Regions from separate parts of the Sphaerimonospora mesophila genome, predicted to be linked through region 1. Evidence: riboswitches for the same ligand, from Rfam matches in the RefSeq annotation. Region 1 holds a riboswitch; the other holds the start of a gene.
What was found. Region 1 has a riboswitch for cobalamin ahead of AP234_RS39650 ((2Fe-2S)-binding protein). Riboswitches for the same ligand answer to the same signal wherever they lie in the genome.

Region 1 (15,794 bases):
GCGGTGGCGACGCAGGCTTACCGCGCCGCGCGCTGGGACGAAGCCGTACGAGACGATCCATGGCTTGCGAAGGCGACGCGGTACTGCTTCGACGCGATCCGCCGGATCGACGAGGCGCCCTTCGCGTACGTGCTCTCCTTCGCGATCCAGTTCCTCGACACCGCGGCCGACACCCACCCCAAGGCACATGATCTGCTCGACCGCCTCGGACGGTTCGTCCCGAAGAGCGGGGCACTGGCCGTCGTCGGCGGGGCGGAGGGCGAGACGCTGCGTCTTCTCGACTACGCGCCCGAGACCGGGCGACCGATCCGCGGCCTGCTCGACCCCCAGGCCGTGTCGGACGACCTCGACCGCCTGGAGCTGGGGCAGCGGCAGGACGGCGGATGGACGGTCGACTTCACCAGCCATTCGGCCGCCGCATCACTCGAATGGCGTGGCCACATGACGGTCGAGGCCGTCGCCGTGCTGCGCATGAACGGAAGCTTGATCTGATCGCGGCTCGATCCGGCCCCGTTCTCGTACGGCCGCCATCGAGCGGACCCCTTGAGTTATGCATACCGCGTATGCATACTTAGTAGGCATGTCGATCAGACACGGGCTGCTCGCCCTCCTCAGCGTGGGGCCGCGGCATGGCTACCAACTGCGGGTGGAATTCGAGGCGTCGACGGGGGCGACCTGGCCGCTCAACATCGGCCAGGTCTACACGACGCTGTCCCGCATGGAGCGCGACGGTCTGGTCGAGCAGGGCGAGTCGGACGAGCATGGCCGGGTCGTCTACGCGATCACCGCGGCCGGCCGGGCGGAGATGGCACGATGGTTCAGCACCCCCGTCGCCCAGTCCGACCGGCCGCGGGACGAGTTGGTCATCAAACTGGCGATGGCCGTCGCCGCCAAGGAAGTGGACGTCGTCGAGGTCATCCGCAGGCAACGTACCGCGACCATGCGCACCCTCCAGCAGCTGACCAGGGCCAAGCGAGCCGCCATGGAAGGTGCGGCCCAGCGGCTAGTGCTCGATTCCATGATCTTCCAGGCCGAGGCCGAGCAACGGTGGCTGGACCACTGTGAGGCCGTTCTCAAGGAGGAAAGATGACGGTCGTACGGCTGACCGAGGTGGCCAGAGTCCACGGCGAAGGGGCGACGGCCGTACACGCTCTGAAGGGCGTGAGCCTGGAGGTCGCCCCCGGAGAGCTGGTCGCGATCACGGGGCCCTCCGGCTCCGGCAAGTCGACCCTGCTCAACCTCGCGGGCGGGCTCGACCGGCCCACGTCGGGGACGGTTCACATCGACGGGCGGGACCTGGCCACCGTGCGCGACCTGGCGGCACTGCGGCGCCGTAGCGTCGGCTACGTCTTCCAGGACCTCAATCTGATCACGTCGCTGACGGCGGCGGAGAACGTGATGCTGCCGCGCGAACTCGACGGCGTGCGCTCGCGCCTCGCTCGCGAGGAGGCCATGACCGTGCTGGCGGAGATGGACCTGGCCGACCTGGCCGACCGCTTCCCCGATGAGCTGTCCGGCGGCCAGCGCCAGCGGGTCGCGATCGCCCGCGCCCTGGTCGGCGAGCGGCGCCTGCTGCTGGCCGACGAACCGACCGGCGCGCTCGACACGCACACCGGCGACGAGATCCTGCACCTGTTACGCGCTCGCTGTGACGCGGGCGCGGCGGTCCTGCTCGTCACCCACGAGCCGCGGTACGCCGCCTGGGCCGATCGCGTGGTGTTCCTCTGCGACGGGTCGATCACGGATTCCACGGATATGTCACTGGAGAGTGCCCGATGAGCGCCGTTCTCGCCGCGCTGCGCATCGCCCGCAGAAACGCGTGGCGTTCCCGGGGACGGAGCGCGCTCATCATGGTGATGATCGGCTTGCCCGTCCTGGTGATCACGGCGGTTCTCACCCTCACCGAGACCATGACCGTCACGCCGCAGGAGGGCCTGGTGGCCGAGCTCGGCGCGGCCGACGCCCGCCTCGTGCAGGTGCCGGAGGGCACGGTGCTCCGCCAGGAGCCGGGCGGGGTGAGCTGGAGCACGGGCGGCGACGGAGCGACCGCACCCAGGCTCGGCGCCGCCGAGCTGGTGGCGCTGCTCGGACCGGGCACCCGGTCGACGCCTTTCAGCACCGGCGTGCTCCGGGTGGGCGCCGAGCCGGTCGACGCGTTGGAGATCGACCTGCGCGATCCCCTCACCAGGGGAATGCTGACACTGGTCGAGGGCAGGTTTCCCTCCGCCCGCGAGGTCGCGGTGACGCCTGCGCTGGGCCTGCGGCCCGGCGATGTAGTGCGACCGTCCGGCGCGGCTCCGCTGACGGTGGTGGGAGTGGTCGAGCACCCGCACCGGCCGTCGCTTCGGCAGGTTGTGGGTCCTGATCTCCCGTTGGCGCCGTCGGACGACTTCTGGACTCCGAGCGGGTACGGCCCCGGATGGCTCGTCGACACCGCGAAGCCGGTGTCCTGGGCCGACGTGCCCGCGCTGAACAGGGCCGGGCTGTTCGTCACCTCCGGCGCCGTGCTCACGGACCCGCCACGACCCCCGGCCTCGGCCTTCGACGTCCAGCACGCGGTCGGGATCGGCGCCATGGTGATCATGGTGGTGCTGGAGACCGTGCTGCTGGCCGGGCCCGCCTTCGCGGTCGGGCTCCGGAGGCGGCGCCGGGAACTGGCCGAGATCGCCGCACAGGGCGGCTCGGCCGGGCACCTGCGGACGATCGTGCTGGCCGACGGGCTGGTTCTCGGCGGCGCCGGCACCCTCATGGCGACGGTGCTGGGCGTCGGCGCCGGCGTGCTGGGCGCCCCGATCGTGGCGCGCTGGGGAGGGGAGGTCGGCCCGCCCGGGGTGCCGTGGCCGCCGGTCCTGAGCGTCGCCGCGCTGGGCCTGCTCACCGGGATCGTGGCGGCGCTGGTGCCTGCCGTACAGGCGGCCCGGCAGCACCCCGCGACCGTGCTGGCCGGCCGCGCGCCCGCGGTGGCCGATCGGCCGGGATGGCCCCTGATGGGAGTTGTGCTGGTGCTGGCCGGATTGGGGGCGACCGTGGTGGCGCGGCGCCAGCCGGGCACGGTGTGGGTGCTCGCCTCCGCTGTGCTGGTCCTGCTCGGGCTGGTGGTGTTGACGCCATGGCTGGTCCGCCGCACGGGATTCCTCGCCACGCGCTTGCGGCTCCCGCTGCGGGTGTCCGTACGTGACGCGGTCCGCCACCGATCCCGTACGGCGAGCGCCGTGGCCGCGGTCATGGCGGTCACGGCCACGGCCGTGGCGGTGGGCATCGGCACCTACAGCGAATACATGGACCGGCGTGACGCCTACACCTCGGCACGCCCGACCGGCACGCTGGCGATCTGGGCCGGCGACATCGGCGACGCGGCCTGGAACAGGATGCGCGCGGAAACCGCACGCCTGTTGCCGGGCCTGCCGATGGCCGCCGGCTATCACGCGAAGGACGCTCAGGGCCACCGCTACGCATTGCGGTACACGGTGCGATGGAACGGGAAACGGACGCGTCGCACGGCGGCCATCGGAGACCGGGCTCTGCTCAGGCTCCTGCAAGGGCGCCATGACCCGCGGGCCGCCGCGGCGCTGGCGAGCGGCAAGGCCGTGGTGTTCGACCCGGCCGCGCTGCGGGACGGCAAACTGACGCTGCGGGCCAGCTCCACGTCCGGTCCCCCGCGCACGCTCGAAGTCCCCGCGGTGGCGGCCACACCCGCCGACGAGCACCAGGGCGGCGCCCTGCTGCCGCGCGCCCTGGTCGAGCAGGCCGGTTTCACGACGGTGGAACGCCAGCTCTACGCCATGCACCGGCCGTCAGCCGACTCGACGCTGGCGCGCGATCTCACCAAGGTGGACCGCCGTGTCACGGTCGCCTTCGAGGAGGGCTACCGCAACGTGCCCGACCCCGGCCTGTGGGGCTGGCTCGTCGGCGCTCTGGTCCTCGGCGTCGGCGGCACGCTGGCCGCCACCCGCCTGGCGGCCGCCGACATGCGGCCGGAGCGGGCGACGATGGCGGCCATCGGCGCCCCTCCCGGGACACTGCGGATGGTCGTGGCGGGCCAGGCCCTTTACATCTCCGGACTCGGCGCGCTGGTGGGGCTGGTCGCGGGAACGGTGACGGGCGTGGCGCTGAGCCGGCCGATGACGACGCACGGCGCCGGAGATCCCGCCACGGTCGCCGTACCGTGGCCATTCGTGATCGCCGTGGTGGTGGGACTGCCCCTGCTGGCGACCGTGGCGGCGCTGATCACCCGGACCAGGCTGCCCCTCCCCCGCCGGCCCCTCTGACCCGGCCCCTGGAACCTCCGGCATGATGAGGCGGTTCGTCACCGTCAAGCCCGGCACAGAGGGCAGGTGAACCTGACGCCGCCCGTCCGCACTGAGCGGTCACCCGGCGGGGCGGACGGCGTAGCCGCCGAGAGAGGGTTCCAGGAGGCCGAAGGCGGCGTCGATATAGCGGGTGAGAACCGCCGCGATCTCCGCGTCGTCCTGCCCCGCGATGGTACGGCGGAGGGTCTCGTCGAACAGCAGCCGGTGGACGCCGCCGAGCTGGGCGGCGGCCACCCGGGGCAGGATGTCGTCGGGCCTGGCGCCGGTCTCCACGGCGAGCGCGTCGGCCAGGGCCTTCTCGCGCTCGTCGTGGAATTCCCGTAGCCGGGCGGTCAGGGCCGGGCTGGCATCGATCATCCGGGCGAACGCGGGGCCGGAGAAGCCGATGACCGGGTCGTGCTCGGCGACCGCGGCCAGGTAGGCGCGGCGGAGCGAGGCCAGGGCGGATTCGCCGGGCGCCCTTCGGCGGACGGTCCTGGCCAGCGACTGCACGAACTCCTCGCCCAGATCGAAGACCAGGTCCTCCTTGCGCGGGAAGTAGTTCGTGACCGTCATCTTGGCCACCTGCGCGGCCTCCGCCACATCGGCGATCGTCACCTTGTCGAAGCCGCGTTCCAGGAACAGCCGGGTGGCCTGGTGGGAGATGTTCTCCCTGGTCTGCTGCTTCTTCAGCTCTCTGAGTCCCATCTTCTGCGTGCTCACGCACCCACCTTACCTTGGATCAGCCCAAATTTGGAGTTGACATATTTCTAGGTTGACCATAAATTTAGGCCACACCAGCCGATATCTCTCGGTTGACGTGACCACGGAAGGACACGCCCTTTTGACCACCGCCAACCTCGCCGCCTGCCCCACCCGCCACCCGAAGGGAGTCATCGACATCGACCCGGTGAAGGACTACCTCACGCAGATCGGGCGCACCCCGCTGCTCACCGCCGAGCAGGAAGTGGAGCTGGGCCGGCGCATCGAGGCCGGCAGACTCGCCGGGAAGCGTCTCGCCGCCGGGTGCGACGGGCCATCCGAGCGGCGCGAGCTGGAACGGCTGGCCGCCGACGGCCGCCACGCCAAAGACCATATGGTCGAGGCCAACCTGCGGCTGGTCGTCTCGATCGCCCGGCGGTACGCCACAGGCGACGGGCTGCCGCTGCTGGACCTGATCCAAGAGGGCACCATCGGGATGATGCGCGCGGTAGAGAAGTTCGACCACCGGCGCGGGCTGAAATTCTCCACGTACGCCACCTGGTGGATCAAACAGGCGATCGGCCGCGCACTGGCCGACCAGAGCCGCACGATCCGCCTCCCCGCACACGTGGTCGAAAACCTCAACCGGGTCACCCGGGCCCGTCACGCGATGCTGCGGGAACTGGGCCGCGAGCCCACCACCGAGGAACTGGCGGCCGAGCTCGATCTGACGCCACAAAAGGTCGAGCAGTTGCTGCGGCACGGCCGCGATCCGGTCTCGCTGCACACCCCGATCGGCGAGGACGGCGCCAAGTTGGGCGACCTTCTCGCCGACGACGCACCCGACCCCGCCGCCGAGGTCGCCGTCTCCTCGCTCCGCCACGACCTGGAAGCGGTGCTGGCGACGCTGACCGAGCGGGAGTCGGCCGTCCTCACCCAGCGGTACGGCCTGGCCGACGACACACCCCGCACCCTGGAGGAGATCGGCCGGAACTTCGGGGTGACCCGGGAACGCATCCGCCAGATCGAAGCCAAAGGCATGCACAAGCTGCGCGAGCCCGCCCGCGCCCGCGTCCTTGCCGACCTGCTCGCCTGACCTTTCTCCGAGCCTGATTTTTCTCCGAAAGGATCCCTCGCGTTGATTCCCGACCCGATGACCGTGCACCCGCTGCCCGCCCACGAGCGGGTGGTCTTCCTCAAACCGCTGGTCAGCTCACCGAACATCGAGGTGGGCGAGTACACCTACTACGACGACCCCGACGGCGCGACCGGCTTCGAGCACCGCAACGTGCTGTACGCCTACGGGCAGGAGAAGCTGATCATCGGCAAGTACTGCGCCATCGCCTCCGGCACCCGCTTCCTGATGGCCGGCGCCGACCACCCGACGATGGGCGTGTCCACCTTCCCGTTCACCATGTTCGGCGGCGAATGGACCGAACGCACCCTCGACATCGTCACCGGGATGCCCAGCCGCGGTGACACCGTGATCGGCAACGACGTCTGGTTCGGCTACCAGGCCACCGTCATGCCCGGGGTGACCATCGGGGATGGCGCCATCATCGCGACCGGCGCCGTGGTCACCGCCGACGTCCCGCCGTACACCATCGTCGGCGGAAACCCGGCCAAGCCCATCCGCCGCCGTTTCGACGACGCCGACATCGAACGACTGCTGCGGGCCGCCTGGTGGGACTGGCCCACCGAACTGGTGACCGAGCACGCCCGCACCATCATGGCCGGCACCCCGGCCGACATCGCCCGCGTCGCCGCCGAACACCGACTGGAGAAGAGCCCTTGACCAACGTGACCATCGAAGAGTACGCCGTGGCCGACCGCGACGCCGGACCGTACGCGATCACCACGGGACCCGACGGCGCACTGTGGTTCACCATGGTCCACAGCAGCCGGATCGGCCGTCTGGTCCCCGGGGCCGAGCCGACCAGCTACGAACTCGACTCCGGCCGCGGGCCGACGATCATCGTCCCCGGCCCGGACGGCGCGCTGTGGTTCACCGAATACCACGCGCACCGGATCGCGAGGATCACCACCGGCGGCGTCATCGACGAGTTCGCGTTGCCCACCCCCGACTGCGGGCCGTACGGCATCGCCCCGGGGCCGGACGGCGCGCTGTGGTTCACCGAGACCGCCGCCGACCGCATCGGACGGATCACCCCCGATGGTCAGGTCACCGAGTTCCCGCTCCCGGTCGCCGGCGCGTTCCCCTCCGCCATCGTCGCGGGAGGCGACGGCGCGCTGTGGTTCACCCTGAACCAGGCAGGCGCCCTTGGACGGATCGGCACGGACGGCGTGATCGCCCTCTACCCGTTGCCAACCGAGGCCGCAGCGCCGGTGGGGATCGCAGCGGGCCAAGACGGCGCCCTCTGGTTCGTGGAGATCGCCGCCGGCCAGATCGGACGGATCACCCCCGATGGCCAGGTCACCGAGTTCCCCCTGCCCGACCGGGCCGCCCGCCCCCACGCCGTCACCACCGGCACCGACGGCACCGCCTGGTTCACCGAATGGGGCACAGGCCGCGTCGGCTCCATCACCGCCGACGGCACCATCACGGTACACAGCCTGCCCACACCCGGTAGCGAGCCGCACGGCATCACCCTCGGCCCGGACGGTGCCCTGTGGACAGCACTGGAAATCGGCGCGCTGGCCCGCATCGCTCCAGCACAGCCCCCCTCCTTGTGACCTCGAGAGGATTTCATGACCCAGCCGACGCCCTTCGATCCGGGCACCGAGTTCGACCGGCAGGTCCGCACCCTGATCGACCTCGGCTACCCCGCCATGGCCGGACTCGACGCCACGCGGTTCGACGCGATGCTCACCCCGCTACGCGAGCACGCCACCCGCTACGCGCCCACGACGTGCGATCCGGAGACCGGCCGGGTGCCGTTCCTGCTCGTGCTCACCCGCCAGGTCGCCGCGATCGAGCAGACCATGCCGCGCACCACCCTGCACGGAAAACGCAGACCCGGATTCGTCGATCATTCCTTCGAGCCCGGCGCCATCGAGCGATTCGTCGCCACCCCTGCCGTCGCGCTCCCCGACCAGCGCGGCTACCTGCTGTTCGATATCGAGCGCGGCGAGGAGTTCTGCGGCGCCGTCCCCAGCGACGCCATGAACACCATCTCCACCAGGGGACGCACCCCGCTCACCATCGAGGAAGGCATCGCCCTGATCACCCACTTCCCCCAGATCCTGGTCAAGAACAAATGCTTCTCCCTCGGCGGCTCCCGCTCCGGCGACCGCCGGGTCCCCGCCCTCTGGATCAGCCAGAACGCCCCCAAACTCGGCTGGTGCTGGGAAGGAAACCCCCACACCTGGCTCGGTATGGCCTCCGCCGGCACCCGGCGCGCCGCCGACTGAACGACGCCAGGCGGCACGTCTCGGGTCGGTGCAAACGGGCAGACGGGCGACGCGCCCGATGCCCCGCTCCCGGGCCGTCGGCCCCGCCCGCAACGGCGGGGCCGGATGCGGCCTGCCGGATCGCAGGCCGCGTCCGGCCTGCGATCCGGCAGCGTTCAGGAACGCGGCTCACTTCATGAGCGCCGGCTCACTTCATGAGCGCCGGCTCACTTCATGTTGGCCACGACGAACGGGGCGTGGCCGTGCAGGTAGTTGTTCCATCCGCCGGTCACCGGAGCGCCGGGGGCGAGGATGTTGGTGGAGTCGGTGCCGACGTCGAGCTTCCAGGCGGTCCAGGAGATGTTGTTCGCCTTCATCCAGTCGATCCAGGCCTGCGCCTCGTCGAGGCAGACCCTGCCGTCGAGACCGCCGTCGGCGTTGCTCGCGCCCCACTCGGTGACGAACAGCGGCAGGCCCGCCCTGATCGCCGTGTCGCCCTTGGCCCGCAGGTAGGCGCCGTGCGTGCACGAGTAGAAGTGCAGCGTGTACATCAGGTTGGTGCCGGAGACGGGACTGGTCGCCGCGGTGTCGACGTCCTGCGACCAGGTCGGGGTGCCCAGCACGATGATGTTGTCCGGATCGACCGCGCGGATCGCGGACACGACCGCCTCGTGGTACGGCTTCAGCACGCCGGTCCAGCTGAGCTGCAGCGGCTCGTTCCAGTCCTCCCAGATGACGTTGGGCAGGTGACCGTAGCGCCTGGCCAGGTCGGCGAAGAACGCCACGGCCTGCGCCTGCTCCTTGTGGGCCTCATGCGCGTGGAAGTCCACGATCACGTACACCCCGGCGGCGACGGCGTTGTTGATGATCGTCTCGACCTGTGCGCGCGCCTTGTTCGGGTCGCTCAGATAGGCGCCGGCCGGCTCCACGCCCATCGCGGCCCTGATCACCTGAAGGTTCCAGTTGTCCCGCATCCACTTCAGCGCGGACAGGTTCTCGGCGTAGGGGGCGGTCTCCCAGTTGAGCCACATGCTGCTCACGCCGCGCAGCTGGACCCTCGCGTTGTTCTTGTCGCACATCGTGGTGCCGCAGACGTGCAGTTGGCCGTGCCGTTCGACGGGGGTGCCGCCCGGCGCGCTCGGCGAAGGCGAGGGCGTGGGGGTGGGGGTGGGCGTCGGAGTCGGGGTGGGGGTCGGGGTGGGAGTGGGCGTCGGGGTGGGGCTCGGGGAGGTGACGCCGCCGGTGCAGGTCACGCCGTTCAGGGCGAAGCTCGCCGGCACCGGGTTGGAGCCGTTCCAGCTTCCGTTGAACCCGAAGCTCGTGCTGCCTCCGCTGGGGATGCCGCCGTTGTAGGAGGCGTCGGTCACCGTGACCTGGGAGCCGGACTGGGTGTAGGTGCCGTTCCACAGCTGGGTGATGGTCTGTCCCGAGGAGAACGACCAGGTCAGCTTCCAGCCGCTGATCGGGTCGCCGAGGTTCTTGACGATCACATTCGCGCCGAAGCCGCCTGGCCACTGGTTGGTGACCGTGTAGTCGACCTGGCATCCGGCCGCGGCCGCCGACGCGACGGGCGTACCGGCCACACCGACGCCGGCCGTCAACACCGCTGCGAGGGCGGCGGCCGACAGCCTCAACCGCCGGTGGAAAGAGCTGACTTGTCGCACGGATGTTTTCCCATTCTGCGAGAGTGTCGTTCTCGAGGGCGACGAAAACACGCCCTCGTGGACCACCGGTTGAGTACTCGGCGTCGGCGCGACATGGCGTGTCGACGCTGACGATTCGGGGACGCCGATGTCCACGGACGGTGATCTGCTACCGCCGCGAGCCAATCCCGGCAGGGAGGGGTGAGTCAACGAGGTGCGGTTTCCGCTGTTCGCACCTCGCGCCGCGGCATCCCCGTCGAACAGGCGCTTCGGAAAGCGGGCGAAAGGCCGGCCGGCAGAACGGCGGTGAACGTTTCACTCCTCCTGTCCACCGGCCGGGCCACGCGACAGCCGAGGGCAGGCCCATCCGCCGGCTGCGGGCCGGAGTGCTTCTGAGGGACCTGATCGCCGGGTCCTCAGAAGCATGGATGATCACACCGAACCAGATGTGCTCCCAATGCCTCTCGAAGATGTCCTTCACCGGGGACAGCAGGGTCTGCGCGTCGGTGGGCAGCTCCCACACGTGCCGGGTGCCGGTGCCCTGTTCCTCGACGAGGGTGTGGCTCATGAGGCTCCTTGAGATTCTCGTACGGCACGCGCCCACTGCTCGTGGCGCGCTTGAGGGGTGATCAGGGCGCGGTCGCCGCACTTCCCGGCTCCGGGCAGGCGGTAGTGCAGGCAGCAGGTGCGTGGTCGAGGCGGAGTGGAGCGGCTCTTCCCACCCTTCCGGGCAGTGGTCTGCGTCGAGCTTCGCTCGCCGATCGCAGTGGCGGGACCGCGCCGGATTCACACCGGCTTCCTCGTTCCGCTGTCGCTTACGTCCCGCATCATCTCGTATGCGTACTTTCCCCAGGAGGTACCGGGCTCATTGACGCGAACGGGAGGACGGGATACGTTTCGATGGATTTCACGATCGTCCGAGGGAAATCCGGTGAGATGCCGGTGCGGACGCGCCACTGTATCCGGGACGCAGATCCCGGGAGCCAGGTCGCTTGGCGGTCGTGACCTCACGATATGGGACGCGTCACCCTGAGGAGGCTCTTAGATGAGCGGGCTGTCCACCCCCTCGATCATTCCCCTACCCCGGCTCCGCCCCTGGCTTCTGGCCGTACCCGTGCTGCTGCTCGTGGCCTACCTGGTCCTGATGGACAACGGCGCGGTCTCCCAGACGGGCGCCTTCCTGCACGAACTGATGCACGACGGGCGGCACCTGCTCGGCGTGCCGTGCCACTAGGGGACGGCGTGGTACGCACCCTGCTGGTCAGGGGCCTGCTTCTGGGGCTCCTGGCCGGATTGATCGCGGGCGGTTTCGCCTTCGCCTTCGGGGAACCCCGCGTGGACGCGGCGATCGCCCTCGAAGAGGCGGCGGCCGCACAGGCCGAGGCGTCCGAGCCCGTCGCCGAGGCCGGGCACAGCCACGGCGAGGAGGCCGAGGTCAGCAGGCCCGCGCAGAAGGCCGGGCTCTTCCTGGCCACCGGGCTCTACGGACTGGCCGTGGGCGGCGTCTTCGCGCTCGTCTTCGCCGGTCTGCGCGGCCGGGTCGGGCCACGGTCCGACGGACGGCTGGCGCTGGCCGCGGCCGGGACGGCGTTCACCGCGATGATCCTCGTTCCTTTCGTGAAATATCCGGCCAACCCGCCCGCTGTGGGCGATCCCGCTACGATCAACAGCCGCACCCTGCTCTACGTGGTGATGATCGTCATCGGGCTCGCGGCGACGGCGGCCGCGGTGACGACGGCCCGCCGTGTCCTCTCCGATCCGTGGCTCCGCTGGATCGCGACGGCGGCCGCCTTCCTCGTCCCGGTGGTCGCCGCGTGGTGGCTGCTGCCCACGGTCAGCGAGGTGCCCGACGGCTTCCCCGCCACGCTGCTGTGGGAGTTCAGGCTCACCTCGCTCGGCACGCAGCTCGTCTTCTGGACGGCCTTCGGCGTGCTGTTCGGCTGGATCAGTGACCGGGCGGCGCGGCGTACGGCGGCTCCCGCGAGTGCCGTGGCATCGGGCTGAGCAGTGTGAGGTGCTGTTCGTCCGGCATGCCACCACGCCGGGGATGCGGACCGTCTGCTTCCCCGGCGACGAGAACGCCGACGCGGCGAGCCTGGCGAAGGCCGCCGCGTTGACGGGATTCGTCGAGGCTCCGACGGTCTGGGCCGCCCCCGGCAGGGCCGTACGGCAGACCGTCCGCGCCATGGGGCTGGCGGCCCGCGAGGCGCCGGCCCTCGGGGAGGCGGACTGCGGCCGGTGGCGCGGCCTCCCCTACGAGCGGGTCGTGCGGGAGGAGCCGGAGGCGCTGGCGCGCTGGCTGGCCGACCCCGACGCGGCCCCGCACGGCGGCGAGACCCTGACCGCACACGCGGCCAGGGTCGCGGGCTGGCTCGACGCGATGCGAGACGAGCCCGAGGCAGTCGCCGTCTGCGGCGCCGGCGCCATCCGGGCGGCGCTGGGCCATGCCCTGGGGCTGGACCCGCTCAGCGCCACCCGCTTCGACCTGGCTCCCCTGTCCACCACCGAGCTGACCGTCACCCGGGACGGCTGGCGCGTCGCATATGTCAACCGGAAGGTTCCGATTTGATCGTCACGTATCCGTTCAGCGCGGTGGTCGGGCTCGACGACCTGAAGCTGGCGCTGGTGCTCAACGCGGTCTCGCCCCGGGTGGGCGGCGTGCTGGTGCGCGGGGAGAAGGGCACGGCGAAATCCACGATCGTGCGCGCGCTCGCGGCCCAGCTGCCGGCGGTCGACGTGGTGCCCGGCTGCCGGTTCGCCTGCGATCCCGACGCGCCCGATCCGCGGTGCCCCGACGGCCCGCACGAGCCCGGCACCGAGGGCGTGACCCGCACGGCCGCCCTGGTGGAGCTGCCGGTCGGCGCCTCGGAGGACCGCCTCGTCGGTTCGCTCGACGTGGAGCGGGCGCTGACGGAGGGGGTCAAGGCGTTCGAGCCGGGTCTGCTGGCGGCCGCCCACCGCGGCGTGCTGTACGTGGACGAGGTCAACCTGCTGCACGACCATCTCGTGGACCTGCTGCTCGACGCGGCCGCGCTGGGCACCTGCTACGTGGAGCGAGAGTCGGTGTCGGTGCGCCACGCCGCCCGGTTCCTGCTGGTGGGCACCATGAACCCGGAGGAGGGAGAGCTGCGTCCGCAGCTCCTGGACAGGTTCGGGCTGACCGTCGAGGTCAGAGCGTCACGTGATCCCGCCGAGCGGGCCGAGGTGGTGCGGCGCCGGCTGGCCTTCGACGCCGACGCCGAGGCGTTCGCGGCCCGGTGGGAGCGGGAGGAGTCGGCTCTGGCCGCCCGGATCGCCGTCGCCCGGGCCCTGGTGCCGGAGGTACGGCTGCCGGACGCGCGGCTGCGGCAGATCGCCACGGTGTGCGCGGCGTTCGAGGTGGACGGCCTGCGGGCCGACCTGGTGACCGCGAACGCGGCCATCGCCCACGCCGCCTGGCAGGGGCGCGACGCGGTGACCACCGAGGACGTACGCGCCGCGGCCCGGCTGTCACTGCCGCACCGCAGGCGGCGCGACCCGTTCGACGCGCCGGGGCTCGACGAGCAACTGCTCGACGAGCTGCTCGACCGTACCTCGGACGACGACGACCCCCGCGGAAACGGCCCCGAGGACGGGGGTCCCGACGATGGTGGGCCGGGACGGGACTCCCGCCCGCCAGGCACGCCGCCGTCGGCAGAGGACGCGCGGCCACCGGCACACCGCGGTCCGGCCGAGGCGGAGCGGGCGACGGCGCCGGAGCGACCTGCTGCCGCCGACCGGCCGGAGACGGCCGACGGCACGGGCCAGGACGCGGCAGGCGAAAACGCGGCGGGGACGCCGGAGGCCGGGCCGCAGGCGGCCGGCCACGTCGCCGAGGTGGCGGCGCCCCACCGGGTGCCGCTCCTGCGGGTGCCGGGGATCGGCGAGGGGTCGGCCGGCCGGCGGTCGCGCTCACGGACCCGGCACGGACGGAGCACCGGCGCGCGCCGTCCGACCGGCCAGGTGCGCGACCTGCACGTGGCGGCGACGCTGCTGGCGGCGGCGCCCCGCCAACGGGAGCGCGGGCGACGCGGCCCCGGGCTGGTGCTGCACGGAGACGACCTGCGCGAGGTGGTGCGCGAGGGCCGCGAGGGCAACCTCGTGCTGTTCGTGGTGGACGCCAGCGGTTCGATGGCCGCGCGCAGGCGGATGAGCGCGGTCAAGACGGCGGTGCTGAGCCTGCTGCTCGATGCTTATCAGCGGCGGGACAAGGTCGGGCTGGTCACCTTCCGGGGTGCGGACGCGCGGGTGGCGCTGCCGCCGACCTCGTCGGTCGAGGCGGGCGCCGCGCGGTTGCGCTCGCTGCCCACCGGCGGGCGTACGCCGCTGGCGGCGGGGCTGACCCGCGCGGCCGAGGTGCTGCGGGTGGAGCGGCTGCGCGATCCGGCCAGGCGTCCGCTGCTGGTGCTGGTGACCGACGGGCGCGCGACGGCGGGCGGCGAGGTGGACCGGGCCGCCGCCCTGCTCGAGGGCACGGCGGCGGTGGTCGTGGACTGCGAGAGCGGGCCGGTACGGCTCGGCCTGGCGGTCCGCCTGGCGGCGCGGTTGCGTGCCCGGCTCGTCTCCCTCGACGCCCTGGCCGACCTCGGTTCGGTCGTCCGCGACTACAGGAAGGCTGTCTGATCATGCCGCAGGGAAAACCCGCCATGGTGCCCGACGACGGGCTCACCACCCGCCAGCGCCGTACCAGACCACTGCTGATCGTTCACACCGGCCCGGGCAAGGGAAAGTCGACGGCGGCTTTCGGGATGGCGCTGCGGGCGTGGAACCAGGGCTGGCCGGTGGGGGTGTTCCAGTTCGTGAAGTCGGCCAAGTGGCGCGTCGGCGAGGAACGGGCGCTGCGTGTGCTCGGCGACTCCGGCGAAGGCGGCTCGGTGGCCTGGCACAAGATGGGCGAGGGCTGGTCGTGGATCCAGCGGCCGGGCACGGAGGAGGACCACGCGGCCGACGCCCGCGAGGGGTGGGAGCAGATCAAGCGTGATCTGGCGGCCGAGACGTACCGGTTCTACGTGCTGGACGAGTTCACCTACCCGCTGAAGTGGGGCTGGCTGGACCTGGACGACGTGCTGGCGGCGCTCACCGCACGGCCGGGCGGCCAGCACGTGGTGATCACCGGCAGGAACGCGCCCGAGCGCCTGATCGAGGCGGCCGATCTGGTGACGGAGATGGGCAAGGTTCGCCATCCCATGGACGCCGGCCAGAAAGGACAGAGAGGCATCGAGTGGTAGTCCCCCGGCTCGTCGTCGCGGCGCCGTCGTCGGGCAGCGGCAAGACGACGGTGGCCACGGGGCTCATGGCGGCACTGCGGGCGCGCGGGCTGCGGGTCTCGCCGCACAAGGTGGGGCCGGACTACATCGACCCGGGCTACCACGCGCTGGCGGCCGGGCGTCCCGGGCGCAACCTCGACCCGTGGCTCGTGGGAGAGGAACTCGTCGCGCCGCTGTTCCTGCACGGCGCGGCGGGCTGCGACGTGGCCGTGGTCGAGGGCGTGATGGGCCTGTTCGACGGCAGAGCCGACACCGACTTCGCCTCGACCGCGCACGTGGCGAGGCTGCTCGGAGCGCCGGTGGTGCTGGTCGTGGACGCGGCGCGGCAGAGCCGGTCGGTGGCGGCCGTGGTGCACGGATTCGTCACGTTCGATCCGCGGGTGCGGGTGGCCGGAGTGGTGCTGAACCGGGTCGGCTCGCCCCGGCACGGGGAGCTGTGCCGGGCCGCGCTGGAGGCGGCCGGCGTGCCGGTGCTGGGGGCGATCCGCCGCGACGACGCCGTGGTCACGCCGTCGCGGCATCTG
Region 2 (15,794 bases), on a different contig from region 1:
GTCGCGCTCACCCGGCTGTGGCGGGAGGCCGGGGTGCATCCCGCCGCCGTGACCGGCCACTCCCAGGGCGAGATCGCCGCCGCCACCGTCGCCGGCGTGCTGTCCTTGGCGGACGGCGCCCGCGTCGTCGCCCTCCGCAGCGGATTGCTGGCGGCGGCACGCGGCCGGGGCGGCATGGTGGCCGTCACGATGCCCCAGGAGGAGGCCGAGCGGCGCTGGGGCGACCGGGTGACGGTCGCCGCGGTCACCGGACCCTCCTACGTCACGCTCGCCGGCGAGCACGGAGCACTGGACGAGGTGCTGGCCGAGTGCGAGGCCGCCGGCGTGCGGGCCCGACGGGTCGACGTCGAATACGCGGCGCACTCCCCGCACGTGGAGCCGGCCCGCGCCGCGCTGGCCGCCGCGCTGGCCGACCTGGTCCCCGCGCCCGGCACGATCCCCTTCTACTCCTCCGTCACCGGGGGGCCGCTGGACGGGCGCGAACTCGACGGCGCCTACTGGGGGCGCAACCTGCGCGAACGGGTCCGTTTCGCCGACTCCGTGCGCGCGCTGCTCGCCGACGGCCACACCCTGTTCGTGGAGCCGGGCCCGCACCCCGTGCTCGTGGCCGGGGTGGCGGAGACGGCCGAGGCCGCCGGATCGTCCGCCGCCGTGGTCGCCACGCTGCGCCGCGGCTCCGCCGACCGGGCCAGGTTCCTCGGCGCGCTCGCCGAGGCGTACGCGCACGGCGCCCCCGTGGACTGGCGTGCCGTCCTCGACCCGGCCCGCCCGCTCGACCTGCCCACCTATCCCTTCCAGCCGCGCCGCTACTGGATCACGCCGCGGCGATCCGCCGACGGCGGCCCCGACTCGTGGCGCTACCGCGTCGCCTGGCGTCCCGTGGCGGAGCCGGACACGCCGCCGGAGCTGTCCGGCACCTGGCAGGTGCTCGTGCCCGAGGGATATGAGCACGACGAACTGGTGACCGACGTCGTGGCGGCCCTGACGGCGCACGGCGCCAAGGTGGAGACCGCCGCCACCCCGGACGGCGGCGCGTACGCGGGCGTGCTGTCGCTGCTGGCCCTCGACGAGTCGCCGCACCCGGAGCACCCCGAGCTCAGCCGCGGGCTCGCCGCCACGCTCGCCCTGACGCGGCCCACCCGGGGACCGCTGTGGCTGGTCACGCGCGAGGCGGTCGTCGCCGCGCCCGGCGACCGGATCGCCGAACCCGCCCGCGCCCGGATCTGGGGCCTGGGCCGCAGCCTCGCCCTGGAACGCCCCGACCTGTGGGGCGGGCTCGTCGACCTGCCCGCGCGGCTCGACGCCCGCGCCGGCGAGCGGCTGGCCCGGGCGCTCGCCGCGCCGCCCGGCGGCGAGGATCAGGTGGCCGTGCGCGCCGTGGGACTGCTCGCCGCCCGCCTGGTGCGCGCCGCGCCGTCCGCCCCCTCCTGGAGCCCGTCAGGAACCGTGCTGGTCACCGGTGGCGTCACGCCGTACGGCGGGCACCTCGCCCGCTGGCTGGTCGACCACGGCGCCGAGCGGGTCGTGCTGGTGGCCGGCGAGCCCGTCGCCGCGCCGGGAGAGAAGATCACGGTCGCGGCGGCCGACCCGGGTGACCGCGACGCGCTCGCCGCCCTCGTCGCCGAGCATCGGCCCCGCACCGTCGTGCACGCCGCCGACCATCTGGAGGAGAGCACCCTCGACACGCTCACCCTCGATCGGCTGGAGCGGGTCCTGCGTGGCAACACGGGCGCGGCCCACGCCCTGCACGCGGCGACCGCCGCAGCCGAGGAGGAGCCGGCCGCGTTCGTGCTGTTCTCCTCGATCGCGGCCACGTTCGGCGGTGTCGGCCAGGCGGCGTACGCCGCCGCGGGGGCTGAGCTGGACGCGCTCGCCGAGCACCGCCGCGGCAGCGGTCTGCCCGCCCTGTCCGTGGCCTGGGGACTGTGGTCGGCACAGACCCCAGAGCAGATTCCAGAGCAGACCCCGGTGCAGACGCCGGAGCAGACGCCGGTTGGGCCGGGATCAGGTGAAGGGCCGCAGCGAGGGGGACGGCTGACCGGCCGCGGAGTGGGCCTCATGCCGCCGGCCTCGGCACTGGACGCGCTCCGCCGTGACCTGCACGGGGACACCGGCGCTGTGGTGGTCGCCGATCTCGACTGGAGCCGCTTCGCCCCCGCGTACGAGGGCGAGCGCAGCCGCCCCCTGATCGCCGACTTCACCGCGGTGCCGGAGGACGGACGGCCCGGGGAGACCGGCGACGCCGTACCCCCGATCCAGGAGCCGGGGGAGCTGCTCGACCTGGTGCGCGGCCACGCCGCCGCCGTGCTCGGCCACGAGACCCCGGCCGAGATCCACCCCGACCGGCGCTTCACCGAGGCCGGCTTCGACTCGCTCACCGCCGTGGAACTGCGCAACCGGCTCGGCACCGCCTTCGGTCGCCGCCTCCCGGCCGACGTCGTCTTCGATCACCCCACCCCCCGGCAGCTCGCCCGGCACCTGGGACAGACCCTGGAGGAGCCACACCATTGAACAGTCCAAGCACCGTACTCATCGTGGGCGGCGGCCCGTGCGGCCTCATGATGGCCTGCGAACTGCGGCGGCGCGGCGTTGACGCGGTCATCGTCGACGCCGACGAGCAGCCCGGGGGCGGCTCGCGCGCCATCCTCCTGTGGCCGCCCTCGCTGGAGCTCTACCGCGACGTCGGCATTCTGGAGGAGGCGACCAAGCGTGGCGCGCGGATCAAGGCGCTGAGCTACCACACCGGCGGCAACCCGCTGCGGCTGCCGCTGGCCCAGCACATGGCGCCGCTGATCCTCCCCCAGGAGGACACGGTCGAGCTGCTCGACGACGAGCTGCGCCGCCTCGGCGGCGAGGTGCGGCGCGGGGTGCGGGTGACCGGCGTGACCCAGGAGGCGGACCGGGTCGTCGTCACGGCCACCCGCGCGGACGGCACGGAGATCAAGCTGGAGACCGAGTGGCTGATCGCCGCCGACGGTTTCCGCAGCACGGTCCGCGATCTCATCGGCGCCCGGTTCACCGGCGCGCCGCTGCCGATCAGGTTCCTGCTCGCCGAGGGCGACCTGGAGGGCGGCCACGACCCGGAGGCGGTGACCTACTATCTCGGCCGCACCGGGGTGGTCCTGGTCGCCCCGCTGCCCGGAGGCCGGGTGCGGATCTCCGGCGCCCTGCCCGACGGCGTGGAGGTCGACGAGGGGACGGCCCAGCGCCTGCTGGACGAACGCGGACCCGGCGGACTGCGCGTCACCGGCCTGACCATGAACACCACGTTCACCAGCCACGAACGCATCGCCTCGACGCTGCGCGCCGGCCGCTGCTTCCTCGTGGGAGACGCGGCGCACGTGCACTCCGTGGTCGGCGGACAGGGCCTGAACCTCGGCTTCGCCGACGCGCGCAACCTCGCCTGGAAGCTGGCCGGAGTGATCCAGGGCCGGTACGTCCCCGGCGTGCTCGACAGCTACGACCCCGAGCGCCGCGCCGCCGCCGAGCAGACCGTCCAGGCCACCGGCCGGATGGCCAGGCAGGCCGTGCTCAGCCCGCTCGCCAACCGGGTGCGCAACGCGCTCATGACCCTGGCCCACCGCACCGGCGCGCTGGGCAAGAAGCTCCCGCCGCTGCTGTCCGGCTGGCTGATCCGCTATCCGGACGTGCTCATCCCCGCACCCGCCAAGGTCCCACGCGGCCTGCCCCTGCCCGGTACGCGCTCGCCGCTCTATGTCCTCGAACCCGACGAGGCCGACCGGTGGCAGCTCATCACGGTCGGCGCCGAGGGCGGCGACGCGTACGCCCAGGGGACCGCGCTCGCCGGACGGCTGCCCGGGCTGCTCGCCCATCGGCACCGCGACGGCGGAGCGGAGGGGTTCGTACTGCTGCGCCCCGACGGCTACGTCGCCACCGCAGGACGGCCGGGCGACCTGGCTCCCGCCGCCACGGCTCTGGAAAAGCTCGCACCGCAGAACTCGAAGGAACAGTGATGACAGAACAGCAACTTCCCCCCGCACTGGGCGGCTTCGACCTTTCCGACCAGGGGCGTTTCACCGACGGTTTCCCACATCACGTCTTCACCCGCCTGCGCGAGGAGGCGCCGGTCTTCTTTCACCCGGCGGGTCATACCGCTGACGGCGAGGGCTTCTGGGTGCTGAGCCGCTACGAGGACATCAGGGCGGCGGCCGCCGATCCGGCGTTCTCCTCCCAGGGCGGCGGCGGGCGCGCCGGCGGCGGCACGCACATCGACGACCTCGCCCCCGGCGTGCACGCCGGGACCATGCTGAACATGATGGACGACCCCCGGCACCGGGCCGTACGCGACGCCGTCAGCCCCTCGGTCGACGCCGCCGCGCTGACCGCCATGGAGCCGGAGCTAAGGGCCATCGCGGAGGACCTGGTGGCCAAGGCCGTCGAGGGCGGCGAGGGCGACCTGATGGTGGACGTCGCCGGGCCTTTCGCGATCACGACGGCGCTGCTGCTGCTCGGCGTGCCGCGCCGGGACTGGCCCACGCTGCGCGCCTGGGCCGACGTCAGCATGGGCTTCGACGACCGCGAGGCGGGCGAGGACACCGAACGCTCGCAGATGTCGCGCCTCGCGCTCTATCAGTACGGCACCGGCGCGCTCAAGGCCCGCGCGGCGGCGGAACCCGGCCGAGACCTGCTCTCCCTGGTCGCCCGTGCCGAGCTGCCCTCCGACGAGCGGCCGATGTCGGCGTACGAGCGGGAGGTGTTCTTCAACCTGATCCTCGGCGCCGGCTCAGAGCCGCCGCGCAACGCCATCGCGCACGGTCTGCTCGCGCTGGCCGAGCACCCCGACCAGTGGAAGGCGCTGCGCGAGGACCGCTCGCTGATCCCCGGCGCCGTCGAGGAGATGCTGCGCTGGTCGTCCCCCACCCCGTACAACCGGCGCACCGCCACCCGGGACGTCGAAGTGGGCGGCGCGCTGATCAGGGCCGGGGAGAAGGTCACCTTCTGGTGGGCCTCGGCCAACCGCGACGAGAGGGTCTTCGCCGACGCGCACACCTTCGACATCCGTCGCGACCCGAACCCGCACCTCGCGTTCGGGTTCGGCACCCACGACTGCATGGGGCAGGCGCTCGGCCGGCTGGAGCTGCGGATCGTCCTGGAGGCGCTGCTTGACCGCGTCGGCGAGCTGCGTACGGCCGGGCCCGTGCGGTGGGCACGGAGCAACAAGCACACCGTCATCCTGAACCTGCCGGTGGCCTACGGCGACGTCACCCCGGTCGCCGCGCCCGCGTTGCCCGAGGAGCCGCCCTCCGGCCTCCCGGCGAATCCGGGCGTTTACATCATCACCCAGCTGCTGCCGTTCAACCCCTTCGATCCCACGTTCCGGGCCGATCCCTACCCGGTGTACCGCAAGATCGCCGAGGCGGGGCCCGTCACCCGTACGCCCGGCGGCACCGTCGTCGTCACCGGCCATCGTGAGGCCTCCGCCGCGCTGCGCGACCCTCTGATCGGCTGGGGCGACGGGCAGGCGGTGTCGGAGCACTTCGGCCGCGACCCCGAGGGCAGGCCGGTCCGGCAGTTCATCTTCATGGACCCGCCCGACCACACCCGTCTGCGGTCCCTGGTCAGCAAGGCGTTCACCGCCCGCGCCGTCGAGCGGCTGCGCCCGAGCGCCGCCGAGATCACCGCGCGGCTGCTCGCCGAGGCCGGGACCTCCTTCGACCTGATGGACGCCGTGGCCCACCCCCTGCCCGCGCTGCTGCTCGGTGAGCTGATGGGCGTGGAGGAGGAGAACCTGGACCGCTTCCGCGCCTGGTCCGCCGAGATCGGCCGGGGTCTCGACCCCGACTTCGTGCTCACCAGGGAGCAGGTCGCCCGGCGTCAGGGCGCGCGTGAGCAGTTCAACCAGTACTTCGCCGAGCTGGCGGAGCGGCGCCGCGCCGAGCCCGCCGACGACCTGATCAGCGCGCTCGTCGCGGCCGAGCAGGAGGGCGACCGGCTCACCGAGACCGAGCTGGTCACCACCTGCACCCTGTTGATCTCCGCCGGCTACGCGCTGACCGTGCACCTGCTCGGCAACGGCGTGCTCGCTTTGCTGCGCAACCCCGACCAGCTCGCCTGGCTGCGCGCCAACCCCGACCGGCTGGCCCCGGCCGTGGAGGAACTGCTCCGCTACGACTCGCCGGCGCAGGTGATCTCCCGCGTGGTGCTCGAGGACACCGTGATCGGCGACACCCCCGTGCACGCGGGGGAGGCGCTGCTGCTCGTCCTCGCGGCCGCCAACCGCGACCCGGCGGCGTACGACGAGCCCGACCGCCTCGACTTCGCGCGGTCGTCCGGCACGCGCCACCTCGGCTTCGGGCACGGCATCCACTTCTGCCTCGGCGCCCCGCTCGCGCGCCTCGCCGTCCAGACGGCGCTGGGCGAGATCGCGGCCCTGGATCTGGAGATCGCCGAGCCGGGCCCGCGGCACACCGAGGGCATGGTCATCCGCGGGCTGGCCTCGCTGCCCGTCAACGTGCGCGGGAGGTCCGGCACATGACCGGCGGCGATCCGGACATGTGGCTGCGCCGCTTCCACCGCGGTGCCGCCACGGGCCCGCGGCTGGTGCTGTTCCCGCACGCCGGCGGATCGGCGAGCTACTTCCACGGCCTGTCCGGACTGCTGTCGCCCGCGCTGGACGTGGTGGCCGTGCAGTACCCCGGGCGGCAGGACCGCCGCGCCGAGCCCGGCGTCCGGGACATCCGCGACCTCGCCGACCGCGTCACCGAGGTGCTGACCTCGGGCGGCGAGGCGGGGCCGGGACGGCCGTACGCGCTGTTCGGGCACAGCATGGGGGCGAGCGTCGCCTTCGAGGTGGCGCTGCGGATGGAGCGGCGGGGCCTGCCCGTGGTCCGGCTGTTCGCCTCCGGCCGGCGCGCGCCGGGCCTGCGGCGGCCGGAGCTGCCGGGTGGCTACGGGGACGCGTCCCTGCTCGCCGAGCTGCGCCTGCTCAGCGGCACCGACGCGCGGCTGCTCGACGACGAGGACGTGGTACGGATGATCATGCCCGCGCTGCGTGACGACTACCGGGCCATCGGGGCGTACGAATGGCGGCCGGGCGACGTGCTCGGCTGCCCGGTCACCGCCCTGGTCGGCGACGAGGACCCCCGGGTCGGCGAGGACGACGCCCGGGCCTGGGCCGAGCACACGACCGGCTCCTTCGAGCTGATCGGCTTCCCCGGCGGCCACTTCTACCTCGGGGAGCGCGCCGAGGAGGTGGCCAAGATCGTCGTCGACCGGTTGACGTGATCACGGCCGGGGCGTGTCGGATCGACGCGCCCCGGCCCCGTACGGAAGAACACGCGTTCGCCGGCGGGACGTGCACAGCGATCGCGAGAAACGCCACGCCCTGACCGCTCCGGTCGTCCCCCCCACCCGAAAGATCGCGAAGGTCCCCGCCGCGAGTCTCGGCGCCTCGCGTTCGTCCCACCCCCCAGGAGGGCCATTGTCCGTCTCCGATCGGGATGCGCAGACCGCGTCCCGCCCCCTCCCCTCGCGGGTCGACGCCGTCATCGTCGGCGCCGGCTTCTCCGGCATGTACATGCTGCACCGGCTGCGCGAGATGAACCTGTCCGCGATCGTGTTCGAGGCCGGTGGCGACGTCGGCGGCACCTGGTACTGGAACCGCTATCCGGGCGCCCGGGTGGACGTGGAGAGCCTGGCGTATTCGTACTCGTTCTCGGCGGAGCTGGAACAGGAGTACGAGTGGCCGGAGCGTTATCCGGCCCAGTCGGAGATCCTCCGGTACGCGCGGCACGTGGCCGACCGGTTCGACCTGCGCCGGGACATCCGCTTCGACACGCGCGTGACCGCCGCCGCCTTCGACGAGGGCGGCAGGGCCTGGCGGGTGCGCACCGAGCACGGGGACGTCGTGACGGCCCGCTTCCTCGTCATGTCCACCGGATGCGTGTCGGTGCCGAAGCGGCCGGAGATCCCCGGCATCGGCCGGTTCGGCGGCCGTGCCTACCACACGGCGGACTGGCCGCACGAGGGGGTGGACTTCACCGGCCTGCGGGTGGGCGTCATCGGCACCGGGTCATCGGGCGTGGGGGTGATCCCGCTCATCGCGGAGCAGGCCGCCGATCTCACCGTCTTCCAGCGCACTCCCGCCTACAGCTTCCCCGCTCGCAACCGCACGCTGCGCCCGGAGGAACTCGCCGACATGAAGGCGAACTACCGGGCCTTCCGCAAGGAGCAGCGGGAGTCCCATTTCGGCATACCCGTCCCGATGCCGACGCGGTCCGCCCTGGAGGTCTCCCCGGAGGAACGCGAAGCCGCCTACGAACGGGCCTGGGAGGCCGGCGGCCTGATCACCCTGATGTACACCTACACCGACCTCTACACCTCCCGGGAGGCCAACGACACGGCGAAGCGGTTCGTCCACCACAAGATCCATCAGATCGTCGGGGATCCGCGTACGGCGGCCGACCTCTGTCCCGACTACCCCGTGGGAACCAAGCGCCCATGTCTCGACACGGGCTACTACGAGACGTACAACCGGGAGAACGTGCATCTGGTCAACCTGCGGCGCACGCCGATCGCGGAGATCACCGAGACGGGCGTGCGCACCTCGGACCGGGAGCACGCGCTCGACGTGATCGTGTACGCCACCGGGTTCGACGCGATCACCGGGGCGCTGACGAGCGTCGACATCCGGGGCAGGGGCGGGGTCTCGCTCAAGGAGAGCTGGCGCACGGGCCCGCGTGCGTACCTCGGGATCGCCTCGGCGGGCTTCCCGAACCTGTTCATGATCACCGGACCAGGGAGCCCGTCGGTCCTGTCGAACATGATGGTCTCGCTCGAACAGCATGTCGACTGGACGGCCGACGCGATCCGCCACCTCGAACGCAACGGCCTGACCACCATCGAGCCGACCCGGCAGGCCCAGGACGCCTGGGTGGACCACGTCGGCCTCGTCGCCGCCCACACCCTTTTCCCCGAGACGGACTCCTGGTACACCGGGGCCAACGTGCCGGGCAAGCCGCGGGTCTTCATGCCCTACGCCGCCGGCGTCGGCCAGTACCGCAAGAGGTGCGACGACGTCGCCGCCCGGGGTTACCAGGGCTTCACTCTCTCCGCCTGACGACGGCGGGAGACCTCGCCGTGCCGCCCAACGGCCCCAACGTGGAGGCGCCATCGCGGCGACGACCGCGATGACGCGCCTGGCGAGGGGGAAGGGCCAGGCGGGCCGTGGGCGGTGGCGCTGATGCCTGCGATGGGTGAGCACGCGGCGAAACGAGCCCCATCGCAAGCCCCGAAACTCTACTCTTATGTCGGGATATATAGCAATATTCGGCGGCGCTGACCGAGGCGTGTCTCAGCGGTCGGCGAGGTGCCAGGGCGCCCGGGGGCGGGTGGCGCGGCCCGTCGGCTCCACCCGCAGCGCATAGGTGGGGCGGTCGGCCTCCGGCAGCGGGCCGAGGTAGCTGTGGCCGGTCAGATGACACCAGGCCGGCAGGTCGATCGGCGCGGCCGGGTCGGTGGCGATCAGGTGGACGACGTCGCCCGGCGCCAGGCCGTCCACGAGGCTGCGCAGCTCGATCAGCAGTCGCACACAGCGCCGGTCGCCGCCGTCCAGGACGACCGGTCCGGCGGCCCGGCCGTCATTCGTCTCGTGACTCATGTGGCCACCGAAAGACCGGCGGGCCGCCGTTCCAGCATTCCGTCCTCCAAACGTCAGGGAAACAGTCTAGATCCGGGCACCTCCGCCCCTCGGCGACCGGGGAGCCGCGGAAGCCCGCTCGAGGAGCGGACTCGGGCGGAATCAGAAATCGGAGTCGAAGCTGACCGTCCCGGTCACCCCCACCTGGTACGCCGACACGCGGCGCTCGAAGAAGTTCGTCAGCTCCTGGACGTCCTGCAGCTCCATGAAGGCGAACGGGTTCTTCGAGCCGTACAACGGGTCGATGCCGAGCTGGGCCAGCCGGCGGTCGGCGACGTGTTCCAGGTAGGCGCGCATGTCGGTGACGGACATGCCGGGCACGCCCCCGCCGAGCAGGTCTTCGGCGAACTGGGCCTCGCACTCCACCGCTTCGGCGAGCATCTCCCTGACCCGCGCGGCGAGTTCGTCGTCGAAAAGGTCCGGCTCCTCGCTCCGGACGACGTCCACCACGTCGAAGGCGAAGGCCATGTGCAGGGACTCGTCACGGAAGACCCAGTTGGTGCCGGAGGCCAGCCCGTGCAGCAGCCCACGCGAGCGGAGGAAGTAGACGTAGGCGAACGCGCCGTAGAAGAACAGGCCCTCGATGCAGGCGGCGAAGCAGATCAGGTTGAGCAGGAAGGCGCGCCGGTCCTCCTTGGTCTCGAGCCGCTGGAGGTCGCCCAGCGAGTCGATCCAGCGGAAGCAGAACTCGGCCTTCCGGCGGATCGAGGGGATGTTCTCCACCGCGGCGAAGGCCTCGGACCGCTCCCGCTCGCCGGGCACGTACGTGTCGAGCAGGTTCAGGTAGAACTGGACGTGCACCGCCTCCTCGTAGAGCTGACGCGACAGGTACAGCCGCGCCTCCGGGGAGTTGATGTGCTGGTACAGGTTCAGCACCAGGTTGTTGGCCACGATCGTGTCGCCGGTGGCGAAGAAGGCGACCAGGCGGCCGACGAGGTGCCGTTCCGCCTCGGAGAGGCGGTCCAGATCCTTGAGGTCGGAGTGGAGATCGACCTCTTCGACGGTCCAGGTGTTCTTGATGGCGTCACGGAACCGGTCGAAGAACCGCGGATAGCGCATCGGGCGCAGGGTCAGGTTCATGCCGGGGTCGAGCAGCAGATGAGCGGTCACTGGCAGGTCTCGCAGTAGTCGGGATTCTCAAGAGAGCCGTCGCCCAGGGAGCAGACCCGGGCCTGCTCCGGTACGGGCTCCGGGGCGACGGGAACGGTCGCCTGCTGGATCCGCGTCGCCGGACGGGAGCGCAGGTAGTAGGTCGTCTTCAGGCCCGCCTTCCACGCGTAGAGGTACATGGAGGAGAGCTTGTCGATGGTGGGCGCGCTCATGAACAGGTTGAGCGACTGGCTCTGGTCGACGTACGGCGCCCGCGCGGCGGCCATGTCGATCAGCGCGCGCTGCGGCAGCTCCCACGCCGTGCGGAACAGGTGACGTACGTCGGCCGGCAGCTCGGCGATGCCCTGCACCGAGCCCTCGGCCCGCCTGATCGCGGTCCTGATCCGTTCGGTCCACAGCCCGCGTGCCTTCAGCTCGGCGACCAGGGCGTTGTTGATCTGGAGGAACTCGCCGCTGAGCGTCTCGCGCTTGAACAGGTTGGACACCTGTGGCTCGACGCACTCGTAGCAGCCGGCGATCGAGGCGATGGTCGCCGTCGGCGCGATCGCGACGAGCAGCGAGTTGCGCAGCCCGTGTGCGGCGATCTTCTCCCGGACCCGCGCCCACCGCTCGGGCAGTGCGCTCTCGACGTTCCACAGGTCGTGGTGGAGCCTGCCCCGCGCGGCCCACGTCTGGTCGTACGCCGGATGGGCGCCGTGGCGCTCGGCCAGATCGGCCGACGTCTCCAGGGCCGCCAGGTAGATCTCCTCGGCGATCCGGGTGGACAGCTCACCGGCCTCGGGCGAGTCGAAGGGCAGGCGCAGCGCGAAGAACACGTCCTGCAGGCCCATGACGCCGAGCCCGACCGGACGCCAGCGGGCATTGCCGGTGGCGGCCTGCTCGATGGGGTAGTAGTTGATGTCGATCACACGGTCGAGGAACGTCACCGCCGTCCGGACCGTGGCGCGCAGCCGCGCCCAGTCCATGCCGCCGCGGTCCTCGGCGAGGTGGGCCGCGAGGTTGACCGAACCGAGGTTGCACACCGCGGTCTCGGCGTCGCTCGACACCTCGATGATCTCGGTGCAGAGGTTCGACAGGTGGACCACGTTTCCCGGCTCCGCGGCCTGGTTGCAGAACCGGTTCGAGGTGTCCTTGAAGGTCATCCAGCCGTTTCCGGTCTGCGCGAGCGTACGCATCATCTTGGCGTACAGGTCGCGGGCCCTGACCTGGCGGACGTGGCGGCCGGCTGCCTCGGCCGCGCGGTAGGCGGTCTCGAACGCCTCACCCCACAGGTCGGGCAGCTCTGGGACCTCGTCGGGGTCGAACAGCGACCACAGGTCGTCGCTTTCGACCCGGCGCATGAACTCGTCGGGGATCCAGTTGGCCAGGTTGAGGTTGTGCGTGCGCCGGGCGTCCTCGCCGGTGTTGTCGCGCAGTTCGAGGAACTCCTCGACGTCGGGGTGCCACGGCTCCAGGTAGACGCAGGCCGCACCCTTGCGCCGTCCGCCCTGGTTGACGGCGGCCACCGAAGCGTCGAGCGTGCGCAGCCACGGCACGATGCCGTTGGAGTGGCCGTTGGTGCCGCGGATCAGCGCGCCGCGCGACCGAACGCGTGACCAGGAGATGCCGATGCCGCCCGCGAACTTCGACAGGTGCGCCACCTGGGCGTAGCGCTCGTAGATGGAGCCCAGCTCGTCGCGCGGGGAGTCGACCAGATAGCACGACGACATCTGGGTGTGCCGGGTGCCGGAGTTGAACAGGGTCGGCGAGCTGGGCAGATAGGCCAGCGACGACATCAGGCGGTAGAGGTCGATCGCCTCGCCGGGCGTCCGCGCCAGGCCGCACGCCACCCGCAGCAGCCAATATTGCGGGGTCTCCACCGCCAGCCGGGTGAACGGGTGCCGCAGCAGGTAGCGGTCGTAAACGGTGCGCAGCCCGAAATACTCGAACCGCAGGTCGCCGCGTGGATCGACCGCGTCATCCAGCTCGCGGGCGTGTGCGGCCACGAACTCGGCGGTCGCGTCGCCGATCAGCCCCTCGGCGTGGCCGAGACGGACGGCCTGGCTGAATGACGCGATGCCCTGACCACCCACCTCCTCGCCGATGTAGGCGGCCAGCAGCCGCGCGGCCAGCCGCGAATACTGCGGCTCCTCGCCGATCATCTCGGCCGCCGTCTGGATCGACAGCCGGTCGAGTTCCGCGGTGGTCGCCCCGTCGTACAGACCGCTGATGGTCTTGGTCGCCACGCGCAGCGGGTCGACGTCGGCGAGATCATCCGCCCAGCGCTCGACCGCACGCACGATCCTGGTCACGTCGACGGGTTCCGACAGGCCGTCGCGCTTGCGTACGCGCATCTGGGTCTGCCGCGGCACGGGCTCGTCCACCGTTGCCGATTGAGTCGGCGGGTCCCCGGTGACCGTCATGGTCCTCTCCTCGCGAACTCGGTCCACATGACCGAGGTGCGCGCAGGAGACGCCCGGCGGAGACGCACAGCGGTCGCCGCCGGAGCCGTCGGTCGTCCCGCGCGACCTCGGAGCAGCCGCGCACGCATGGTCGTACGCGGCGCGCCGGCAGGTCTTCGGACTCGTGGGCGCGCTCGTAGCTCCTACTGACCGTCGCTTCCCAGACCGTGATGGCTCAGTGCGTATGACGGCGGTCGTTCCCACTCACCGCTGCGGGGCAGTCCCGGACTTCCACCGGGTTCCCTCTTGCCCCGGCCACTCTGGCTGAGCGGCCGGACCAGCGCAGGGACACCATATATGGGGTGGCGGCTCGATGTCACACCCAACATGTTGCGTCCTAATGAAACGGTGTCGATCCCGAACGCACCACGGCGCTCCCCCGGGCGTGCCACGGTGATCTGTCGCGGCGAGCGGACCGCCGGTACGGACCATCCGGCCACGGGGCTCATGCCCGCCCCTACCGGACGGGTCCGGGTGAGCGGCGGTGATCCTCGGGTTTACTCTGGTGGCGCAGTCGGTTCGCCTCCGCCCGCCAGGCGGGAGCGTCGTAAGAGGGAACCCGGTGCGGTCGCGCTCACCTCGGAGTGGGCAGGCCAATTCCGGGACTGCCCCGCAGCGGTGAGTGGGAACGACCGCCGTCAACGCACTGGGCCAGCACGGTCAGGGAAGCGACGGCCAGTAGATGTCCGGGCTCGGTGAGCCCGTGGCGTGCCCGCGAGTCCGAAGACCTGCCACTGCCCGCGTGCGACCGCGCGCGGTGATGTCGATGGCCTCGTGGGCGGGCCGGCGGCTTCGCGAGCGGTATGCGCGCGTTCGCCGGTGGGCGTTCCTTCACGTCTTCGGGGCCGGTCGGCGTCGTCCGTGACTCGCGAAGGAGAGTTTCATGGCTCACAGTTCCGCCGCCCCCACTCCGCTGGCGACCGTGTACGGCTACCCGCGCCAGGGGCGGGACCGCGAACTCAAGAAGGCGATCGAGGGCTACTGGGCGGGGCGTGTCGGCGCCGACGAGCTGCGCGCGACCGCCGCCGACCTGCGTCGTACGGCCTGGCGCGATCTCGCCGACGCCGGCATCGGCGAGGTGCCCTGCGGTGACTTCTCGCTGTACGACCATGTGCTGGACACCACGGTCATGGTGGGCGCGATTCCCGAACGGCACCGTGCCGCGTTCGAGGCAGACCCGCTCGACGGCTACTTCGCCATGGCCCGCGGCACCGGGGAGGTCACTCCGCTGGAGATGACCAAGTGGTTCGACACCAACTATCACTATCTGGTGCCCGAGCTCGGGCCGGACACCGTCTTCGCCGCCGATCCCGCCAAGCCCGTCGGGGAGTTCCGGGAGGCGCTCACCCTCGGGTACGACGCGCGGCCGGTCCTGGTGGGCCCGGTCACCTACCTCCTGCTCGCCAAGCCGGCCCCCGGCGTCGAGCCGGGCTTCGATCCCGTCACGCTGCTCGACCGGCTGCTGCCGGTCTACGCCGACGTGCTCGCGCGGCTGCGGGCCGCCGGGGCCGAGTGGGTGCAGCTCGACGAGCCCGCCCTGGTCCAGGACCAGCCCCAGGCCGTCCTCGACGCGGTCGCCCGCGCCTACCGGGAGCTCGGCGCGCTGACCCACCGGCCGAAGCTCCTCGTGGCGAGCTACTTCGACCGGCTCGGCGCGGCCCTTCCCGTGCTGGCCGCCGCCCCCGTCGACGGCCTCGCGCTCGACTTCACCGGCCCGGCCGCGGCCAACCTCGACGGGCTGGCGCGGGTCGGCGGTCTGCCCGGCAGACGCCTGGTCGCGGGGGTCGTCGACGGCCGCAACGTCTGGATCAACGACCTGGAAAGGTCGCTGTCCACCCTCGCCACCCTGCTCGGCCTGGCCGGACGGGTGGACGTCGCCGCCTCCTGCTCGCTCCTGCACGTCCCGCTCGACGTCGCGGCCGAGGGCGAGATCGAGCCCGAGATCGCCGCCTGGCTCGCCTTCGCCCGGCAGAAGGCCGCCGAGGTCGCCACCCTCGCCCGGGGCCTGGCCCGCGGCACCCACGTCATCGCCGACGCCCTCGCCGACAACCGGGCCGCCCTGGCGGCCAGGAAGACCTCCGCGATCACCTGCGACCAGGTCGTACGGGCACGCGCGGCCGCGGTGACCGTACGGGAGACCAGGCGGGCTCAGCCGTACGCCGAGCGGGTCGCCGCCCAGCGCGCCCGCCTGGACCTGCCCGTGCTCCCGACGACCACGATCGGATCCTTCCCGCAGACCGACGAGCTGCGGGCGGCCAGGGCCGACCTGCTGGCCGGACGCATCGACGACGCCGCCTACGACGAACGCATCGCCGCCGAGATCCGCGAGGTCATCGCCTTCCAGGAGAAGGCGGGCCTGGACGTCCTCGTCCACGGTGAGCCGGAACGCAACGACATGGTCCAGTACTTCGCCGAGCGGCTCACCGGCTATGTCGCCACCCGGCACGGCTGGGTCCAGTCGTACGGCACCCGCTACGTCCGGCCGCCGATCCTCGCCGGGGACGTCTCCCGGCCCGCGCCCATGACCGTGCGGTGGGCCACCTATGCCCAGTCCCAGACGAGCCGGCCGGTCAAGGGGATGCTCA

Region 2: another riboswitch for cobalamin. It lies ahead of metE (5-methyltetrahydropteroyltriglutamate--homocysteine S-methyltransferase); the one in region 1 lies ahead of AP234_RS39650 ((2Fe-2S)-binding protein).

The regions. Positions count from the first base shown of each region.
Region 1 covers NZ_BCBX01000042.1:141,601-157,394, forward strand. Annotated here, with positions in the region: gene AP234_RS24205 (hypothetical protein) at 1-492, shown strand, start outside; gene AP234_RS24210 (PadR family transcriptional regulator) at 581-1,090, shown strand; gene AP234_RS24215 (ABC transporter ATP-binding protein) at 1,087-1,779, shown strand; gene AP234_RS24220 (FtsX-like permease family protein) at 1,776-4,268, shown strand; gene AP234_RS24225 (TetR family transcriptional regulator) at 4,368-5,012, opposite strand; gene AP234_RS24230 (sigma-70 family RNA polymerase sigma factor) at 5,134-6,087, shown strand; gene AP234_RS24235 (CatB-related O-acetyltransferase) at 6,145-6,786, shown strand; gene AP234_RS24240 (Vgb family protein) at 6,792-7,685, shown strand; gene AP234_RS24245 (DUF5701 family protein) at 7,701-8,363, shown strand; gene AP234_RS37380 (cellulase family glycosylhydrolase) at 8,570-10,006, opposite strand; gene AP234_RS39645 (DUF7676 family protein) at 10,155-10,553, opposite strand; partial or broken gene AP234_RS39650 ((2Fe-2S)-binding protein) at 10,550-10,675, opposite strand; cobalamin riboswitch at 10,649-10,823, opposite strand; gene AP234_RS24260 (CbtB domain-containing protein) at 11,031-11,219, shown strand; gene AP234_RS24265 (CbtA family protein) at 11,228-11,989, shown strand; gene AP234_RS24270 (histidine phosphatase family protein) at 11,970-12,554, shown strand; gene AP234_RS24275 (putative cobaltochelatase) at 12,551-14,626, shown strand; gene cobO (cob(I)yrinic acid a,c-diamide adenosyltransferase) at 14,629-15,231, shown strand; gene AP234_RS24285 (cobyrinate a,c-diamide synthase) at 15,225-15,794, shown strand, end outside.
Region 2 covers NZ_BCBX01000035.1:131,888-147,681, reverse strand. Annotated here, with positions in the region: gene AP234_RS39525 (type I polyketide synthase) at 1-2,511, shown strand, start outside; gene AP234_RS14700 (FAD-dependent monooxygenase) at 2,508-3,974, shown strand; gene AP234_RS38630 (cytochrome P450) at 3,974-6,496, shown strand; gene AP234_RS14685 (thioesterase II family protein) at 6,493-7,245, shown strand; gene AP234_RS14680 (flavin-containing monooxygenase) at 7,442-9,079, shown strand; gene AP234_RS14675 (sulfurtransferase TusA family protein) at 9,314-9,619, opposite strand; gene AP234_RS14670 (ribonucleotide-diphosphate reductase subunit beta) at 9,761-10,768, opposite strand; gene AP234_RS14665 (ribonucleoside-diphosphate reductase subunit alpha) at 10,765-13,170, opposite strand; cobalamin riboswitch at 13,300-13,506, opposite strand; cobalamin riboswitch at 13,707-13,959, shown strand; gene metE (5-methyltetrahydropteroyltriglutamate--homocysteine S-methyltransferase) at 14,093-15,794, shown strand, end outside.